DNA from 4 places in the Clostridium sp. LS3 genome. Region 3 is predicted to be linked to each of the others. Evidence: riboswitches for the same ligand, from Rfam matches in the RefSeq annotation. Region 3 holds a riboswitch; each other region holds the start of a gene.
The links. A riboswitch is a leader RNA that binds a small molecule or an ion and turns the genes downstream of it on or off. The one in region 3 is predicted to bind S-adenosylmethionine.
Positions count from the first base shown of each region.

Region 1: another riboswitch for S-adenosylmethionine. It lies ahead of ACZJV1_RS02765 (methionine ABC transporter ATP-binding protein); the one in region 3 lies ahead of ACZJV1_RS02180 (Na+/H+ antiporter NhaC family protein).
Region 2: another riboswitch for S-adenosylmethionine. It lies ahead of ACZJV1_RS16185 (methionine ABC transporter ATP-binding protein); the one in region 3 lies ahead of ACZJV1_RS02180 (Na+/H+ antiporter NhaC family protein).
Region 4: another riboswitch for S-adenosylmethionine. It lies ahead of metK (methionine adenosyltransferase); the one in region 3 lies ahead of ACZJV1_RS02180 (Na+/H+ antiporter NhaC family protein).

Region 1 is NZ_CM143921.1:572,597-576,813, forward strand. It holds gene ACZJV1_RS02750 (PTS sugar transporter subunit IIA) at 1-184, shown strand, start outside; gene ACZJV1_RS02755 (HAD-IIB family hydrolase) at 325-1,083, shown strand; gene ACZJV1_RS02760 (type I phosphomannose isomerase catalytic subunit) at 1,231-2,169, shown strand; SAM riboswitch class I at 2,370-2,493, shown strand; gene ACZJV1_RS02765 (methionine ABC transporter ATP-binding protein) at 2,582-3,640, shown strand; gene ACZJV1_RS02770 (methionine ABC transporter permease) at 3,609-4,217, shown strand, end outside.
Region 2 is NZ_CM143921.1:3,440,896-3,445,112, reverse strand. It holds gene malQ (4-alpha-glucanotransferase) at 166-1,641, shown strand; gene ACZJV1_RS16190 (DUF503 domain-containing protein) at 1,763-2,050, shown strand; SAM riboswitch class I at 2,144-2,291, shown strand; gene ACZJV1_RS16185 (methionine ABC transporter ATP-binding protein) at 2,387-3,424, shown strand; gene ACZJV1_RS16180 (methionine ABC transporter permease) at 3,424-4,059, shown strand; gene ACZJV1_RS16175 (MetQ/NlpA family ABC transporter substrate-binding protein) at 4,189-4,217, shown strand, end outside.
Region 3 is NZ_CM143921.1:416,306-420,522, forward strand. It holds gene ACZJV1_RS02160 (HNH endonuclease signature motif containing protein) at 1-188, opposite strand, end outside; gene ACZJV1_RS02165 (hypothetical protein) at 453-1,127, shown strand; tRNA gene ACZJV1_RS02170 (tRNA-Gly) at 1,191-1,264, shown strand; tRNA gene ACZJV1_RS02175 (tRNA-Lys) at 1,268-1,343, shown strand; SAM riboswitch class I at 1,522-1,628, shown strand; gene ACZJV1_RS02180 (Na+/H+ antiporter NhaC family protein) at 1,739-3,016, shown strand; gene ispF (2-C-methyl-D-erythritol 2,4-cyclodiphosphate synthase) at 3,121-3,600, opposite strand; gene ACZJV1_RS02190 (sortase) at 4,167-4,217, shown strand, end outside.
Region 4 is NZ_CM143921.1:3,538,340-3,542,556, reverse strand. It holds gene mreB (rod shape-determining protein) at 1-117, shown strand, start outside; gene yyaC (spore protease YyaC) at 178-699, opposite strand; gene ACZJV1_RS16670 (hypothetical protein) at 809-1,243, shown strand; tRNA gene ACZJV1_RS16665 (tRNA-Tyr) at 1,543-1,627, shown strand; tRNA gene ACZJV1_RS16660 (tRNA-Thr) at 1,653-1,727, shown strand; tRNA gene ACZJV1_RS16655 (tRNA-Tyr) at 1,734-1,818, shown strand; tRNA gene ACZJV1_RS16650 (tRNA-Val) at 1,841-1,916, shown strand; tRNA gene ACZJV1_RS16645 (tRNA-Thr) at 1,934-2,008, shown strand; tRNA gene ACZJV1_RS16640 (tRNA-Tyr) at 2,014-2,098, shown strand; SAM riboswitch class I at 2,249-2,357, shown strand; gene metK (methionine adenosyltransferase) at 2,460-3,635, shown strand; gene nagA (N-acetylglucosamine-6-phosphate deacetylase) at 3,675-4,217, opposite strand, start outside.

The DNA.
Region 1 (4,217 bases), 160 kb from region 3:
AGATGATGAACCAGTAAATATGGTGTTTTTAATAGCAGTACCAGATGGTGAAGGAAATGAGCATTTAAAAATTCTTCAAATATTAGCAGTAAGCTTAATGGATGATGATTTTAAAGCAGAAATAGAAAAAGCTAATGATAAAAAAGTAATAGAAGAGTTATTATTACAAAGAACTGAAATGTAAAAAGAATATAAGCAATAAAATAGACTTAAAAGTTTCATCTTTTAAGTCTATAAATTTATTTGTGAAAATTTATTCAATTATATGATAAAATTATAGTGATAAAATATTAAAAAAATATCGATATAATAATGGAGGAATAAATGAGTAAATTATTAGCAACAGATCTTGACGGAACATTAATAAATGATAATGAGGTTACCATTGAGGATAAAGAGTTTATACTTAGACTTCAAAGAGAAAAGAATTTATTAGTAGTTTCAACGGGAAGACCATACAATGGAGTAGAAATGCTAAAGGATGACTATAAGATATTTGCAAATTATTATGTATTACTAAATGGAGCATTAATAGTAGATTCATTAGGAAGAAAAATAAAGCAAGAAGTAATTAATAAAAAAATAATAGAAAGTATAATAAATGGAATAAGTGAAGATGATGTATATATTTCAGTAGAATCTGGATTTGACACATATTTATTAACAGATGGAGATAATTTACCATATCCAAATAAAAAAAGAGTAAATTCAATATGTGAAATAGAAGAGGAGCTAAGCTTAATTTCTATATATAATCCAAATAAAGAGAAGGATGAAATAGAAAAAATAAAAGATGAAATAAATGAAAAATATGGTGATACAGTAGTAGCATATAGAAATGATATTTATATAGATGTAGTTCCAGTGGGATGTTCAAAGGGAAGTGGAGTAAAATATTTAGCAGAACAAGAATTAATAGAAAATGAAGATCTATATACCATAGGAGATTCATGGAATGACGTAACTATGTTTAAGATAACTAAAAATTCATTTACATTTAACCATGTAGAAGAAGAACTAAAGAAACATGTTAAATATTTAGTTAACTCCGTAGGAGAATGTATAGAAAATTATTTATTATAAATATTATAGAAAATAAATATTATAAATAAAATAGAATAATTGAAGAATATTAATTAATTTTTATTTAAAAAAATCAATTAATTTAATAATCTATATATTGAAATATATATTTTACTTAAGAAGTGTTGTTAAGGAAGGAGAAAGATTATGTATCCAATTAGATTTGAGAATTTATATTATGAAAAAATATGGGGTGGAAGAGATTTTGAATCCTTTAGAGATAATATGCCAGAAGGTGAAATAGGTGAAACATGGGATATAGCATGTCATCCAAATGGGACTGGAATTGTAGAAAATGGTTCATTAAAAGGAACTAGCTTCGATGATTTAATTAAAAAGTATGGACATACACTTGTAGGAGCGAAGGTTACTTTAGAAAAATTTCCATTACTTATAAAGCTTATTAATTCAAAAGAAAAACTTTCAGTACAAGTACATCCAGGAGATGAATATGCTGCAAAGTATGAAGGGGATTATGGTAAAACAGAAGCTTGGTATGTTATGGATGCTAAACCAGGTGCTTGTTTAATAGTGGGAACTAAAGATTGTAGTAAAGAACAATTTGAAGAAGCTATAAAAAATAATAATGTGGAAAGTTATTTAAATAAAATAGAAGTTAAAAAAGGTGATTGCTTTTTAATTAATAGTGGATTAGTTCATGCTATATGCGAAGGTGTTATAATAGCAGAGATTCAACAAAATAGTGATGTAACATACAGAGTATATGACTATGGAAGACCAAGAGAAATTCATGTTGAAAAAGCATTAGATGTTATAAACTTTGATCTTCAATGTGAAAACCTTAGTGAAAAAGAAGAAATAAAGCATGAAGGCTATAAGCAAAGCTTACTATGTAAAAATGAATACTTTGGAATAGAAAAAATAACTATAGATTCACAATACAATGATGCAAGTGATATAGAAAAGTTTGATATGTTAACTTGCGTAGATGGAGAAGGAATAATAGAAGGAAAAGACTTCACAGAAAAAATAAAGACTGGAGATAGTTATTTAATCCCAGCTACTTTAGGAGAATATTCAATAAAAGGTAATGTTACAGTTTTAAAGAGCTATCCAGTTATATAGTTAAATAAAAAACCTCTAAGTAATTAATTATTTAGAGGTTTAATTTTAGTTTTTTATTTTAAATTAAAATGACTTAGCAAAATATAATGGATTTCTTACATATGTCCACTTTTTTATAAAAAAGTAAAAATACTATTGACAGTGGAAATATATACATATATAATGAGGAACAAGAAATGAAAAACAAAAAAATGAATAGATTTTTATCAAGAAAGACGGAGGGACTGGCCCTGTGAAGTCTGGCAACCTGAATTACGAACTTAAATTAGTTATGATTTAAGGTGCTAAATCCTGCAGATGTTTACTGCGTCTGAAAGATAAGAATGAAATATAGAAGTGTATTACACTGCTTTCTTATTTTTTAGGAAAGCAGTTTTTTTATTACCTTTTTTAGGGTAGAAGGAGGGGGAACATGATTGAATTAAAAAATTTGTACAAGACTTATGATACAGAAGGTGGAAAAGTAGAAGCAGTAAAGGATGTAACACTAAACATTAACAAAGGTGAAATTTATGGAATTATAGGCTTTAGTGGAGCTGGAAAATCAACTCTAGTTAGATGCATAAACTTTTTAGAGAGACCTACTAAGGGGCAAGTACTTATAGATGGAAAAGACCTTAATACATTATCAAATAAAGAACTTAGAGAAGAAAGAGAAAAGATAGGAATGATATTTCAGCATTTTAATCTTATGAAGTCTAGAACAGTTTTTGAAAATATAGCCTATCCTTTGAAGGGAAGTAAATATTCAAAAGATGAAATAAAAGATAAAGTTATATCACTACTAAAACTTGTTGAATTAGAAGATAAGGCAAATTCTTATCCATCTCAATTAAGTGGAGGACAAAAACAAAGGGTAGGCATTGCAAGGGCTTTAGCCAATGATCCAAAAGTATTACTTTGTGATGAAGCAACCAGTGCCTTAGATCCACAAACTACAAAATCCATACTAAAACTTTTAAAAGAGGTAAATAGAAAATTTGGAATAACCATAGTAATAATAACTCATGAAATGCAAGTAGTTAAAGAAATATGCACAAGAGCTGCTGTTATGGAAAATGGAAGAGTTGTAGAAGAAGGAAATATATTTAAGGTGTTCTCAGAGCCTAAAGAAAAGATTACAAAGAATTTTATAGATAGTACTTCTCTATTAAGTAATATATATGACTTAATAGAAGATAAATCTTCAGTTGTAGAAATTAAGGAAAATGAAAAGATACTAAAACTCAAATACTTAGAAAATAGTACAACTGAACCAATAATTTCAATAATATCTAGAGAATTTAATGTAGATGCAAATATAATCTTTGGAAATGTAGAGATAATTCAAGAATCTCCACTTGGTGGACTTATTGTAATAATTAAAGGTCAAGAAGAACAGATTCATAATGTTATAAACTATCTTAAAGAAAAAAATGTGGAAGTTGAGGTGATTAAAGATGGCAGACTTAATACAAAAATTATTGCCTAATGCAGTAAAAAAAATACCAGAAATTTATGAAGCAACTGGACAAACCTTGATTATGCTTTTAGTATCAGGAGCTATATCATTTGTTATAGGTCTTATATTAGGAGTAATATTAGTGGTAACTAAGAGGGGAAGCATACTAGAAAATAAACCAGTTTATTATGTTTTAGATAAGATAATAAATATAACAAGATCAATACCATTTATTATTTTATTAGCAGCAGCAATACCATTAACCAGGGCCATAGTAGGGACAGCAATTGGAACAAAGGGTTCTTTTGTACCACTAGTTTTAGGAACTATACCCTTCTTTTCAAGGCAAATAGAAAGTGCTTTATCAGAAATAGATAAGGGGGTGATAGAGGCAGCTGAGGCAATGGGGTCATCACCTTTAGAAATAATATTTAGAGTGTATCTAAAAGAAAGTGTACCAAATATTATTAGAGCAACAACAATAACTTTTGTAAGCTTAGTTGGATTAACAGCTATGGCAGGATCAGTAGGTGGCGGAGGTCTTGGGGATCTAGCAATTAGATATGGATATCAAAGAAATCAAATAGATATAACCTTTGTAACAGTA
Region 2 (4,217 bases), 950 kb from region 3:
GAGTTGGTTAATATAAATAATATAGATTTAAAATGTATTATTTAAAACTCTCACTAATATTTATAAAAAATCTCTTATGAAAGTAATAAACCTATTATCAAATAACCTTCACGAACATAGTAATTATAATATAGAATAGGCTTTATGAGAAATGAGGTAAAATTTATGGAAAGAAGTAGTGGAATATTAATGCATATTTCATCACTACCAGGAAAATATGGAATAGGAACATTTGGAATAGAAGCCTTTGCCTTTGTAGATTTTTTAAAGAAAAGTAGACAAAAGTATTGGCAGATACTACCTTTAGGACAAACTAGTTATGGTGACTCACCATATCAATGCTTTTCAGCATTTGCAGGTAATCCATATTTTATAGATTTCGAAATATTAGAAGAAGAGGGGTTATTAGAAGAAGAAGATTATTCTAATTTAGATTATGGCTTAGATGAGAATTGTGTAGATTATGCTAAGTTATTTGTAAATAAAAATAAAATACTAAAAAAAGCATACCATAATTCAAAGAATAAATTTAATAATGATATAGAGGATTTCAAAGAAAAAAATAAGCTTTGGTTAAATGATTATTCTCTATATATGGCTGTGAAAAATCATTTTAACTTAGTTAGTTGGCAAAAGTGGGATGATGATATAAGATTAAGAAAAGATGAAGCCATAAATTATTATAAAAAAATGTTAAAAGATGAAATTGATTATTGGGTATTTGTACAATATATGTTTTTTAAACAATGGTATAGTTTGAAGAAATATGCTAATGAAAATGGAATAAAAATAATAGGAGATATTCCAATATATGTTTCAGAAGATAGTGCAGATATTTGGAGCAATCCTAAGTATTTTAAAGTCGATGAAAATATGATTCCAATAACTGTTGCAGGTTGTCCTCCGGATACTTTTTCAGCTACTGGCCAACTATGGGGAAATCCTATTTATAACTGGGATAATTTAGATAGAGATGGATATGGTTGGTGGATTGATAGAGTTAGAGAAAGTTTTAAATTATATGATGTAGTAAGAATAGACCATTTTAGAGGGTTTGAAGCATATTGGGAAATACCATATGGAAACAAAACAGCAGAATTTGGGCAATGGACAAAAGGGCCTGGAATTAAATTATTTAATGCTATAAAAGATAATCTTGGAGACGTGAATATAATAGCAGAAGATTTGGGAATGATGACAGATGACGTAATAGAGCTTAGAGATAAAACAGGATTTCCTGGAATGAAAATTTTACAGTTTGGATTTGGCGGAGAAGATAGTGTAGACTTACCACATAATTATCATGCTAATTGTGTGGCTTACACAGGCACACATGATAACGATACAAATTGTGGATGGTATAATGTAACTGGAAGTAAAAATGAAATAGAAAAAGCTAAAAAATATTTAAATTTAACTTATGATGAAGGAATATCAAGAGGATTAATAAGAGGAGTTTGGGGAAGTCAAGCTTATTTAGCAATAACCACAATGCAAGATTTTTTAGGATTAGGTAATGAAGCTAGAATGAATTTACCTTCTACATTAGGTGGCAATTGGACTTGGAGAGCTTCAAAAAAAGATTTAAACGATAAATTAGCAGAGGAAATATTTGAATTAACTAGATTATATGGTAGATAATTTAATTAAATTATAAATAAATCCCAGATAAAAGTTATAAATAAAGCTCATGGAGAATATTCTCCATGAGCTTTATTTATAATAATATTAAGGTACATAATATTTAAAGAGGTGGTTTAAAATGAGAGTCCTAGTAATGAGTATAAATTTAAGAGCAAGTTGGGTACATTCTTTAAAAGAAAAGAGAATGGTAGTTAGAAGTATAACTCAGAAGTTAAAAAATAAATTCAATATTTCTGTAAGTGAGATAAGTGATCAAGATATTCATCAAAGTATTGTAATTGGAATTTCAGGAATATGTGCAACTAGTGCTCAAGTAGATTCTACTATGGAAAATATAATAAATTTTATAGAAGAAAATACAGATGCAGAGCTTATAAAAATAGATAAAGAAGTAGTAATGTTTTAAAATTTATAAAAATAAATTTTAAAATGTTGTTGACAAATATAATTAATAATCGTATATTAATATCAATATAAAAATTAAATATTTTGATTACGTTTCTTATCAAGAGTGGTGGAGGGACTGGCCCTGTGAAACCCAGCAACCTGTAATAGGATTATAAGATAAGTCTAATTAATGTTGGACTAAAACTATATTCTATTAAGTTTGGTGCTAAATCCTGCAGCTTTAAGCTGATAGATGAGAGAATAAATTAGTATGTGAGTAATTATACGCACTAGAGATTTATTCTCCAGTGCGTTTTTTGTTTTACTTTAAGTTTCTTTAAAGGGGGAATTAATTGTGATAGAAATTAATAACTTAAGTAAAAGCTTTGACAAAGTAGAAGTTATAAAGAATGTTTCGCTTAAGATAGAAGAAGGACAAGTATATGGAATTATAGGACATAGTGGGGCAGGGAAATCAACTTTATTAAGATGTATAAATGGGCTAGAAAGTTATGAAGATGGATCTCTTACAGTAATGGGTAAAGAGGTTAAAGATTTAAGTGGAATTGAACTTAGGGAATTTAGAAAAGATCTTGGTATGATATTTCAAGGGTTCAATTTATTAAATAGAAAAAATGTATTTGAAAATGTAGCATTACCACTAGAGGTTTGGGGATATGAAGAAGAGTATAAGGAATACAAAGAAAAATGCAAGGGAAAAGGGGAGAGTTTTTGTAGTTACAAAAAATTTAGAAAAGAAAAAATATATAATAGAGTAACTGAACTTTTAAAGTTAGTTGGACTTTCAGAAAAAGCAGATGCAAAACCATCTAATTTAAGTGGAGGTCAAAAGCAAAGAGTGGCTATAGCGAGAGCTTTAGCATTAGAGCCTAAAATTTTACTTTGTGATGAAGCTACATCAGCATTAGATCCTAAGATTACAAAGGATATATTAGAACTTCTTTCAAAGATAAATAAAGAGTTAGGAATTACAATAGTTATTGTTACCCACCAAATGGAAGTAGTTAAAGAGGTTTGTGAAAAAGTTGCATTAATAGAAGGGGGCATTTTAAAAGTACAAGGCAATTCAGAAGACTTATTCTTAAAACCAGGAGTATCGCTTAAGAAGTTTTTAGGTGAACAGGATGAAGAGCTACTACCAGCGATAGGGATAAACATAAAATTATTTTTTCCAAGCACATCATCAGAAAATGCACTTATCACGAAAATGTCAAGAGAGTTAAATATAGACTTTTCAATAGTTTGGGGCAAATTAGAAAAGTTTAGAGATGATGTACTTGGAAGCTTAGTAATAAACATAGAAGAGGAAGATAAGGAAAGGGTAATAAATTATTTAGAAAAGAAAAATGTAATATTGGAGGTGCTTAGCTAATGTCAGATATATTATTAAAGGCTCTGGGGCAAACAATTATAATGGTATTTTTCTCAACTGTATTTTCAATAATATTAGGATTTGTACCAGCAATAATCTTAATAGTTACAGAGCCAAATGGATTAAAGCCAAATAAGTTTATTTACAAAATATTAGACACTATAATAAATATCCTAAGAAGTTTTCCATTTATAATATTAATGGTGTTTATGGTACCTTTAACTAGGTTAATAGTAGGAAAATCAACAGGAATACAAGGTGCAATAGTCCCTTTAACTATAGCAGCAGCTCCATTTGTAGCAAGAATAATAGAATCTGCCTTAAAAGAAGTAGATCCAGGTGTAGTAGAAGCAGCAAAATCTTTTGGAGCATCAAATACTCAGCTAATATTTAAGGTTATGCTTAAAGAAGCTGTTCCATCAATAATTTCTGGACTAACTTTAACTGTAATTAGTATAATAGGCTATTCAGCTATGGCAGGAAGTGTAGGTGGTGGCGGACTTGGGGATCTTGCCATAAGATATGGTTATCAAAGATATCAGACAGATGTAATGATTGTAACAGTTTTAATTTTAATAATAATTGTACAAGTGTTGCAATCTTTAGGAAATTACTTATATAAAAAACTATCATAATAAAGTTATGAAAATATAAAAATAAAAGCAATTGATATAGGAGAATAAATTTAATTAAATAAAAATTAAAGAAATTTAAATTGTCTAATTTTAACTGACAATTGTACATTAAAAAAGGGGGCTTTCAATATGAAAAGAAAATCAATATTAACATTATT
Region 3 (4,217 bases):
AAAAGCTTATCTTGTAATTCAAGTTTATACTTTAAATCAGTTTCTATACAGTTATGAGGACCATGTTTCCCTCTATGGTGGTAGTTGCAAAGATATTTATAGTTTAACTTAATATCGTAGCCACCTTCGTGTTTATGAACTATATGATGAATATCCGCTTTTGATCCACAAATTTCACAGTGGTACAAAGTCATGCCTCCTTTTTATATCTTTAATAATATTATAAAATAAATTTATTTTTATTTCAAATTAGATATAAAAGTATATCATTGGGTGAGTAGGTATTTTACGCTAAAAATACGTGCATCCTAATACATAGAATTATATTGTTATAATAAAGTGTTTATATTTACTTTGTTATATTCTTAAAAAATACTTGTAAAGGTGGTATAATATACTATATAATATATATATAGTATATTATATTACGAGACTGAAGGAAAGGTGATACAGTGAGACATAGTTATGATTCATTTGATTACTGGGAAGAATTAATTAATGAAAATAAAACTATAAGAGGACATATGTTTATGGATAAGTTACCTAATGAAAAAAGTATATATATCCATAGCTTAGTTTTTTGCAAGAATAACGGACTTAATAATACATGGGCATACTTTCCAAATGAAAAAATATTGTTAGGATATATTCAATATTCATTTTTACAAGAAGCCTTTTATAAATGGATATATGGAAAGGAAAGGTTAGTTGTTAATGTTCCAAACATTCCAGTAGAAATAATAATTTCAGATGGAGAAAAAAATAAAAAAATATCTAAAGAAGAAGCAGATAATATGAGAAGACATGTAAAAATGATAAAGGAGTGTTGGGCTTTACCTAAAGATAAATTAATTAGGGCACTTCAAAAGTTTGCTAGAGACTTTAATAGAACTTGGTACGGAGACAATAGAGAATTTTTATATTTAAAAATTTTTAATACACCAAAAGAATTAGGGGAATTTGTTATAAATTCAAGCTATATGACAACAAGTGAAAGAGAATTTAAAGAGAGAACTAGCTTAATTATTTCAGATTGGAAAGAAGTATGTGAAAAAGCTGATAAAAATAAGAGCCATGGAGAGCGATTTAGAGATATTTTATTAAAATCCCTTACAGAAATAATTTAAAGGTAAAACTAATTATTGACAGTAATAATTACTAAATATATAATATTACTGTCAATAATATTTGCGGGTGTAGCTCAATGGTAGAGCCCTTGCCTTCCAAGCAAGTTACGTGAGTTCGATTCTCATCACCCGCTCCATATGCGTTATTAGCTCAGTTGGTAGAGCACCTGACTCTTAATCAGGGTGTCCCGGGTTCGATCCCCTGATAACGCACCATTAAAAGAGAGATTAATTTTATGTAATCTCTTTTTTTCTATTTATAGAACATTTAACACTAAATACTTTATTGTTAATAGTAACTTTAAAAATAAAAGACTTATATAAGGTGTTAGGAATATTTTTCATATTGACAATAGTATATTAAATTGATACTATTATAGTGCAAAATTTAAAAGTCTTATCAAGAGTGGTGGAGGGACTGGCCCTATGAAACCCAGCAACCAAGAATTTTAATTAATTCTTAAGGTGCTAAATCCTGCAGGTAAACCTGGTAGATAAGAGGCGAACTATAATTTTTTATATGTGTGAGTAAAGCTTCTGTATTTCTACAGGAGCTTTTTAATTTTTGTAATTATAAATAATTTATATTTTTAAAAGGAGAGGAAGAAATTTTGAAAAACAAAGGTAATGGACTAGCTTTAATTCCATTGGGAGTATTCTTATTAGTGTATTTAGGTACATCTATAATAGCAAAAGATTTTTATGCTGTATCAGTTATTGTTCCTTTTTTAGTAGCAGCTCTAACAGCATTAATTATGAATAGAAAAGTAAAGTTTGATGAAAAAGTAGAAGTTTTTTGCAGGGGAGCAGGAAACACTAATATTTTATTAATGATATTAATATTTATATTAGCAGGAGCCTTTGCTGAAGTTGCTAAAAATATGGGAGCAGTAGACTCAACTGTAAATTTAGGATTATCTTTATTACCAAGTAGTCTATTAATACCTGGAATGTTTATTATAGGTTGCTTTATAGCTTTATCTATAGGAACATCAATGGGAACAATAGTTGCATTAGTTCCAATTGCAGTTGGAATAGCAGACAAGACAGGAATAGCAACAGCATTGGCAGTTGGAGCAGTAGTTAGTGGTGCTATGTTTGGAGATAATCTTTCAATAATATCTGATACAACTATAGCAGCAACAAGAACTCAAGGTTGTGAAATGAAAGATAAATTTAAAATGAATTTTATAATAGTTCTTCCAGCAGCAATAATAACTGCGTTAATATTCATGGTATTAACAAGAAATGCAAATGTAGTTAGTTTAGATTCTTTAAGTTTTAATATATTCAAAATTTTACCCTATATAATAGTTATAATAACAGCTTTACTTGGAGTTGATGTAATAATAGTTTTATTACTTGGAATCTTGTCTTCAGGTATAATAGGATTTATATTTGGAAGCTTTGACTTATTGGGATTATTTAATTCTATATCTGATGGAATAGCTGGTATGAGTGAGCTAATAATAATCTCATTACTTATAGCTGGAACAATAGAGATAATAAAGTTTAATGGTGGAATAGACTTTATACTTAACAAAGGACTGAAGAATTTTAAAAGTAAAAGAGGGGCTGAGTATGGTATTGCAACCCTAGTAAGTTTAGTAGATATTTGTACTGCTAATAATACAGTAGCAATAGTAACTGTTGGACCAATAGCTAAAAATATTTCAAATGAATTTGATTTAGAACCAAAGAGGGTTGCAGGGATAATGGATATGTTTTCGTGTGTATTTCAGGGCATAATACCATATGGAGCTCAACTAATATCAGCAGCAGGTCTTGCAGCTTTATCACCATTTGCAATAATGAAATTTTTATTTTATCCATATCTTATGGGGATATGTGCTATAATAGCTATATACATTCATTGGAGAAATAAATAAGGCTGTTGTAAAAATTTAAATATATAAACCAAAAAACAAGGAGATAACTTTTTTAGTTATCTCCTTGCTTTTTATAAGCCTTAATTTAATTCTTAACTTTTTAATTATTTATTATCCATTGTAAGAAGGCATATACTTTGAGAGGATATACCCTCACCACTGCCAGTAAATCCAAGTCCTTCTTCAGTAGTTGCCTTAACATTAATTTGACTTAAATCAATTTCTAAAGCTTGTGCTATGTGTTCTCTCATTTGTTGTATATAAGGAGACATTTTTGGTTTTTGAGCAATAATAGTTGCATCTATATTGTTTATGGAATAACCATTATCTGAAAGAAGTAATCCTACTTGTTTTAAAAGTTTTAAACTTGAAATACCTTTGAATCTTTTATCTGTATCAGGAAAATGCTTGCCTATATCACCTAGAGCTGAAGCACCAAGCAATGAATCCATAATTGCATGAAGTAATACATCAGCATCTGAATGTCCAAGTAAACCGTGTTTATAAGGAATTTTAACTCCTCCTATTATTAAGTCTCTTTCTTCAACTAAACGATGTACATCGTATCCTAATCCTATCCTCACTTTATCACCTCTAAATTAATTATAGAATTATTTTACCATAAATATAGAAGATATATTTAAAATTTATTTTTTAGAACTATAATACTTTTTTAAAGGGATAGACTTTAGAATTATTTTTTACAGATTTTTTCTTAAATATTTTATTAATAAGATGATTTAATTTAATATTAAGCTTGTAAATAAAGTGAATGGTCCTAGATGAAAGCTTCTTACGTTTAAGGACGAAATCTACATAAATTATTTTTCTATTCATAAGTTGCTCCTAAAATATTAATAGACTATAAAAAGCATATATAAGTTCTAATAAATTGCATTAATTTAATTAAAGTAAATACACTTTGTTATAGTATAAGTAATTCGGTATTACAGGAACTTATATATAAAATTCAAAAATATATATGCTTTTAAATTTTCTTCATATACTGCTAATGAGATTTTACTATAAAATAAATAATACAAAATGTAATGTAAATTAATAATTAGAACATATATATTATAAAAGTCCATAATGTTTATGATATAATATATGATAGAGTGGTATAAATGTTTAATGGGAGATGATGAATTTGAAAGAAAAGATTAGAAGAGTAATAGGGATTATTTTAATAATAGTTGGA
Region 4 (4,217 bases), 860 kb from region 3:
GTCGATGTTGCTAATAACTCTGTAGAAGCAGTAGCAGAGGGTACAGGCAAGGTTTTAGGATATCTAGATAAAATAGAATCTAGTCTATCAGACAAGGAAATAACTTTGATAGAGTAGTAGAATATTATACATATTATATATAATTGATTGTAAAAGGGAGTATTTTATTGCTCCCTTTTATTTATTAACAATCTTATATGCTTCAATAATTGAAGAAGAAATCACTTTAGCCATTTCCATAACTAAATTTAGACGAATGCTTCTAGATGTGAAAATTTCTGCATTTTCACTTGAATCTATTATTCCTATTATTGAGGCAATTCCAACATCAGGTAAATTTTTACCAACACCTTTTCCAGGATGTATTGGATAATCTCTGGTATGTATTTCACCAATTGAGCTATATTCACCTAAGCAAGCATCTATACCTATAGTTAAGGATTTAGGATGCAATTTATTAATTTCATTCAATATTTTATTTATATTTAAAGCATGTATTGGAGATTCTATTGTTCCGTACACTGGGAGAGGGAAGGCTTTTTCTGTTAGAAATGTGCCAACCATTGGACCTAAGCAATCACCAATACATTTATCTGTTCCTATACAAACTATTATAGTATTTTCCGTAATATAATTTTTAATAGAATTTGCTATTTCAATATGAGAATTATAAGAGTTATATAATACTTTACGCTTCACTAAAATTCACCCCCGCCATAAAAGTATATGTTTGATAAAGATTAATTATAATAAAATGTATAAAAATCATAAAAGAGGAAATTAATCAAATAAAAGGAGATGAAATAGAATGAAGAGATTACTATTTTCTACCATTACCATAATAATTAGTATAGTTATCCCAATATATTTTTTATTAGTGTGGGAGCCATTAAAAAGTGAAGAAGTTATTAGTGAAAATGTAGTAAAATACAATAAAGAAGAAGAGTTTATTAGTGAGGAAAAAAATAAATCTACAATTATTATAAATCAAGTAGATTCCTCTAATAATTTGTTTGGACATTTAGATAAAGCTAGAAAAGAAAAAATAAATGTATTAATTAGAAATTTAGCTATAGTAGATATAATAAAAGTTAATAACTATTTTTCGGATAGAGAAAATACAGTTAACATTACAAAAGGTATGTCTTTAGTAAAGCAAAGAATGTCAAATAAAGAATATGAAGAGTTTAAGGATATTATAAGTGATTATATTGATTTAGATATTATAGAAAAAGAAGTATAAGAAATTATTATTTAAAAAATTATTTTACTTATAGCAATATATATTTATTAAAAATTATTACAAGTTGAAGGGATGTTTATTTAATATCTAATATAGAATAATTATGACAGAAAAATTGTTAATAAAAAAGATATTAGTATTAATTAGAAGAAAATAAAAGAAAAACAGAATAAATTAAATATAGTTTCTTTAAATGAGTGAAAATTGTACTTGAAATTAAGATATAATAAATATATACTAATCATTGTCGGTTGAGAAGATACAAAGTTTACTTAACTGAAATTAAATAAATTTTAAACGGGGGAGTTCCCGAGTGGCCAAAGGGGGCAGACTGTAAATCTGTTACGTTTCGTTTCGATGGTTCGAATCCGTCCTCCCCCACCATTTGAAATTTATTAATTTATAATATGCTGGCATGGCTCAACGGTAGAGCAGCTGACTTGTAATCAGCAGGTTGTAGGTTCGATTCCTATTGCCAGCTCCATAAAATGGGGGAGTTCCCGAGTGGCCAAAGGGGGCAGACTGTAAATCTGTTACGTTTCGTTTCGATGGTTCGAATCCGTCCTCCCCCACCATTTTATAAAATTTTATTCTTATGGAAGCATAGCTCAGCTGGGAGAGCATCTGCCTTACAAGCAGAGGGTCACAGGTTCGATCCCTGTTGTTTCCACCATTTTAAAAATTAAATATGCTGGCATGGCTCAACGGTAGAGCAGCTGACTTGTAATCAGCAGGTTGTAGGTTCGATTCCTATTGCCAGCTCCAAATGTGGGGGAGTTCCCGAGTGGCCAAAGGGGGCAGACTGTAAATCTGTTACGTTTCGTTTCGATGGTTCGAATCCGTCCTCCCCCACCACAAAAGGCAAGTTTACTTGTCTTTTTTTATATTTTTAAATAATTTAATATTTTATCAGTTAAAGAATCTAAATATGTAATTATTTTAGGTTCTGTAGTTGACTATTAATATTAAAGATGATATAATCTGAAAAGTAAAATTTGATATTAGTTCTTATCCAGAGAGGCGGAGGGAAAAGGGCCCGATGAAACCCGGCAACCTACTTCAGTAATTTTGAGTGTGGTGCCAATTCCTGCAAAGTAATTTTGCAAGATAAGAAAGATTATGACTTTTAACATCTCTTCTTATCGAAGAGATTTTTTTATTTTATAAATTAAATTAATTAGAATTAATATCAAATAAAATGAAAGGAGAAATGAAAATGAGAAGATTATTTACATCAGAATCAGTTACAGAAGGGCATCCAGATAAGATCTGCGACCAAATTTCAGATGCTGTATTAGATAGTATTTTAGCTAAAGATCCTATGGCAAGAGTTGCTTGTGAAACAGCTGTTACAACAGGAATGGTATTGGTTATGGGAGAAATATCAACTAATTGTTATGTTGATATTCCAAAGTTAGTTAGAGAAACTGTAAAAGAAATAGGCTATGATAGAGCTAAATACGGTTTTGACTGTGAAACATGTTCAGTACTAACATCAATAGATGAACAATCAGGTGACATTGCTATGGGTGTTGATGAAGCATTAGAATCTAGAGCAGGGCAAAAAGATGATGTTGAAGCAGTTGGAGCAGGAGACCAAGGAATGATGTTTGGTTTTGCAACAAATGAAACAGAAGAGTATATGCCATTACCAATAGCTATGGCTCATAGATTATCAAGAAGATTATCAGAAGTAAGAAAGAACGGAACTTTACCATACTTAAGACCGGATGGAAAGACTCAAGTTACAGTTGAATATGATGATAATAAAGTTATAAGAATAGATGGAATAGTAATATCAACTCAACATAGTGAAGATGTATCTCAAGAACAAATAAGAGAAGATTTAATGGAGCATGTAATTAAAGCTGTAGTTCCAGCAGAATTATTAGACGATAGCACAAAGTATTACATAAATCCAACTGGAAGATTCGTTGTTGGAGGACCACAAGGAGATAGCGGATTAACTGGAAGAAAGATAATAGTTGATACTTATGGTGGATATGGAAGACACGGTGGTGGTGCTTTCTCAGGGAAAGATCCAACTAAAGTTGATAGATCAGCAGCATATGCGGCTAGATGGGTTGCTAAGAATTTAGTAGCAGCTGGAGTAGCTGATAAATTAGAAATTCAATTAGCATATGCAATTGGTGTTGCTAAGCCAGTTTCTATAGAGGTAGAAACATTTGGAACTGGAAAGAAATCAGAAGAAGAAATAATTTCAATAGTTGAAAAAGTATTTGATTTAAGACCAGGAGCTATAATAAGAGATTTAGAATTAAGAAGACCAATCTACAAGCAAACAGCTGCATATGGTCACTTTGGAAGAAATGATTTAAACTTACCTTGGGAAGATTTAAATAAAGTAGAAGAAATAAAGAAGTATCTTTAAAATAAAAAATGCTCCAATTTTGAATTGGAGCATTTTTATTTATACTAATACTTTACCAGCAACTATAACATTTTTTACATTTATGTCTTCATCAAATAAAACCAAATCTGCATCGAAGCCTTCTTTTATAAGACCTTTTCTATCTTCAACTTTACAATGTCTAGCAGCATTAAAAGTTGCCATTTTTACAGCTTCGTTTAATGAAAGACCAACATTTTTATATACATTTTTAATAGCTTTATCTAGAGTTAATATTGAACCAGCTAAGCTTCCACTTAAAAGTCTTGCAGCTCCATCTTTAACGACAACCTCTTGACCTCCTAATGCATACATACCATCAGGCATCGCACATGCCATCATTGCATCAGTAACTAATAAAACTTTATCAGTTGTCTTTTGATTGTAAGCTATTCTAAGTGATGGATATGATATATGGATACCATCAGAAATTGTTTCTGTAGTTACTTCGCTATCAAATATAGCACCTACAACTCCAGGTTCTCTATGAGCAAATGGTGTCATTGCATTAAATAAGTGAGTTGAGTGGCAGCAACCACATTTAATTCCTTCCATAGCTTCATC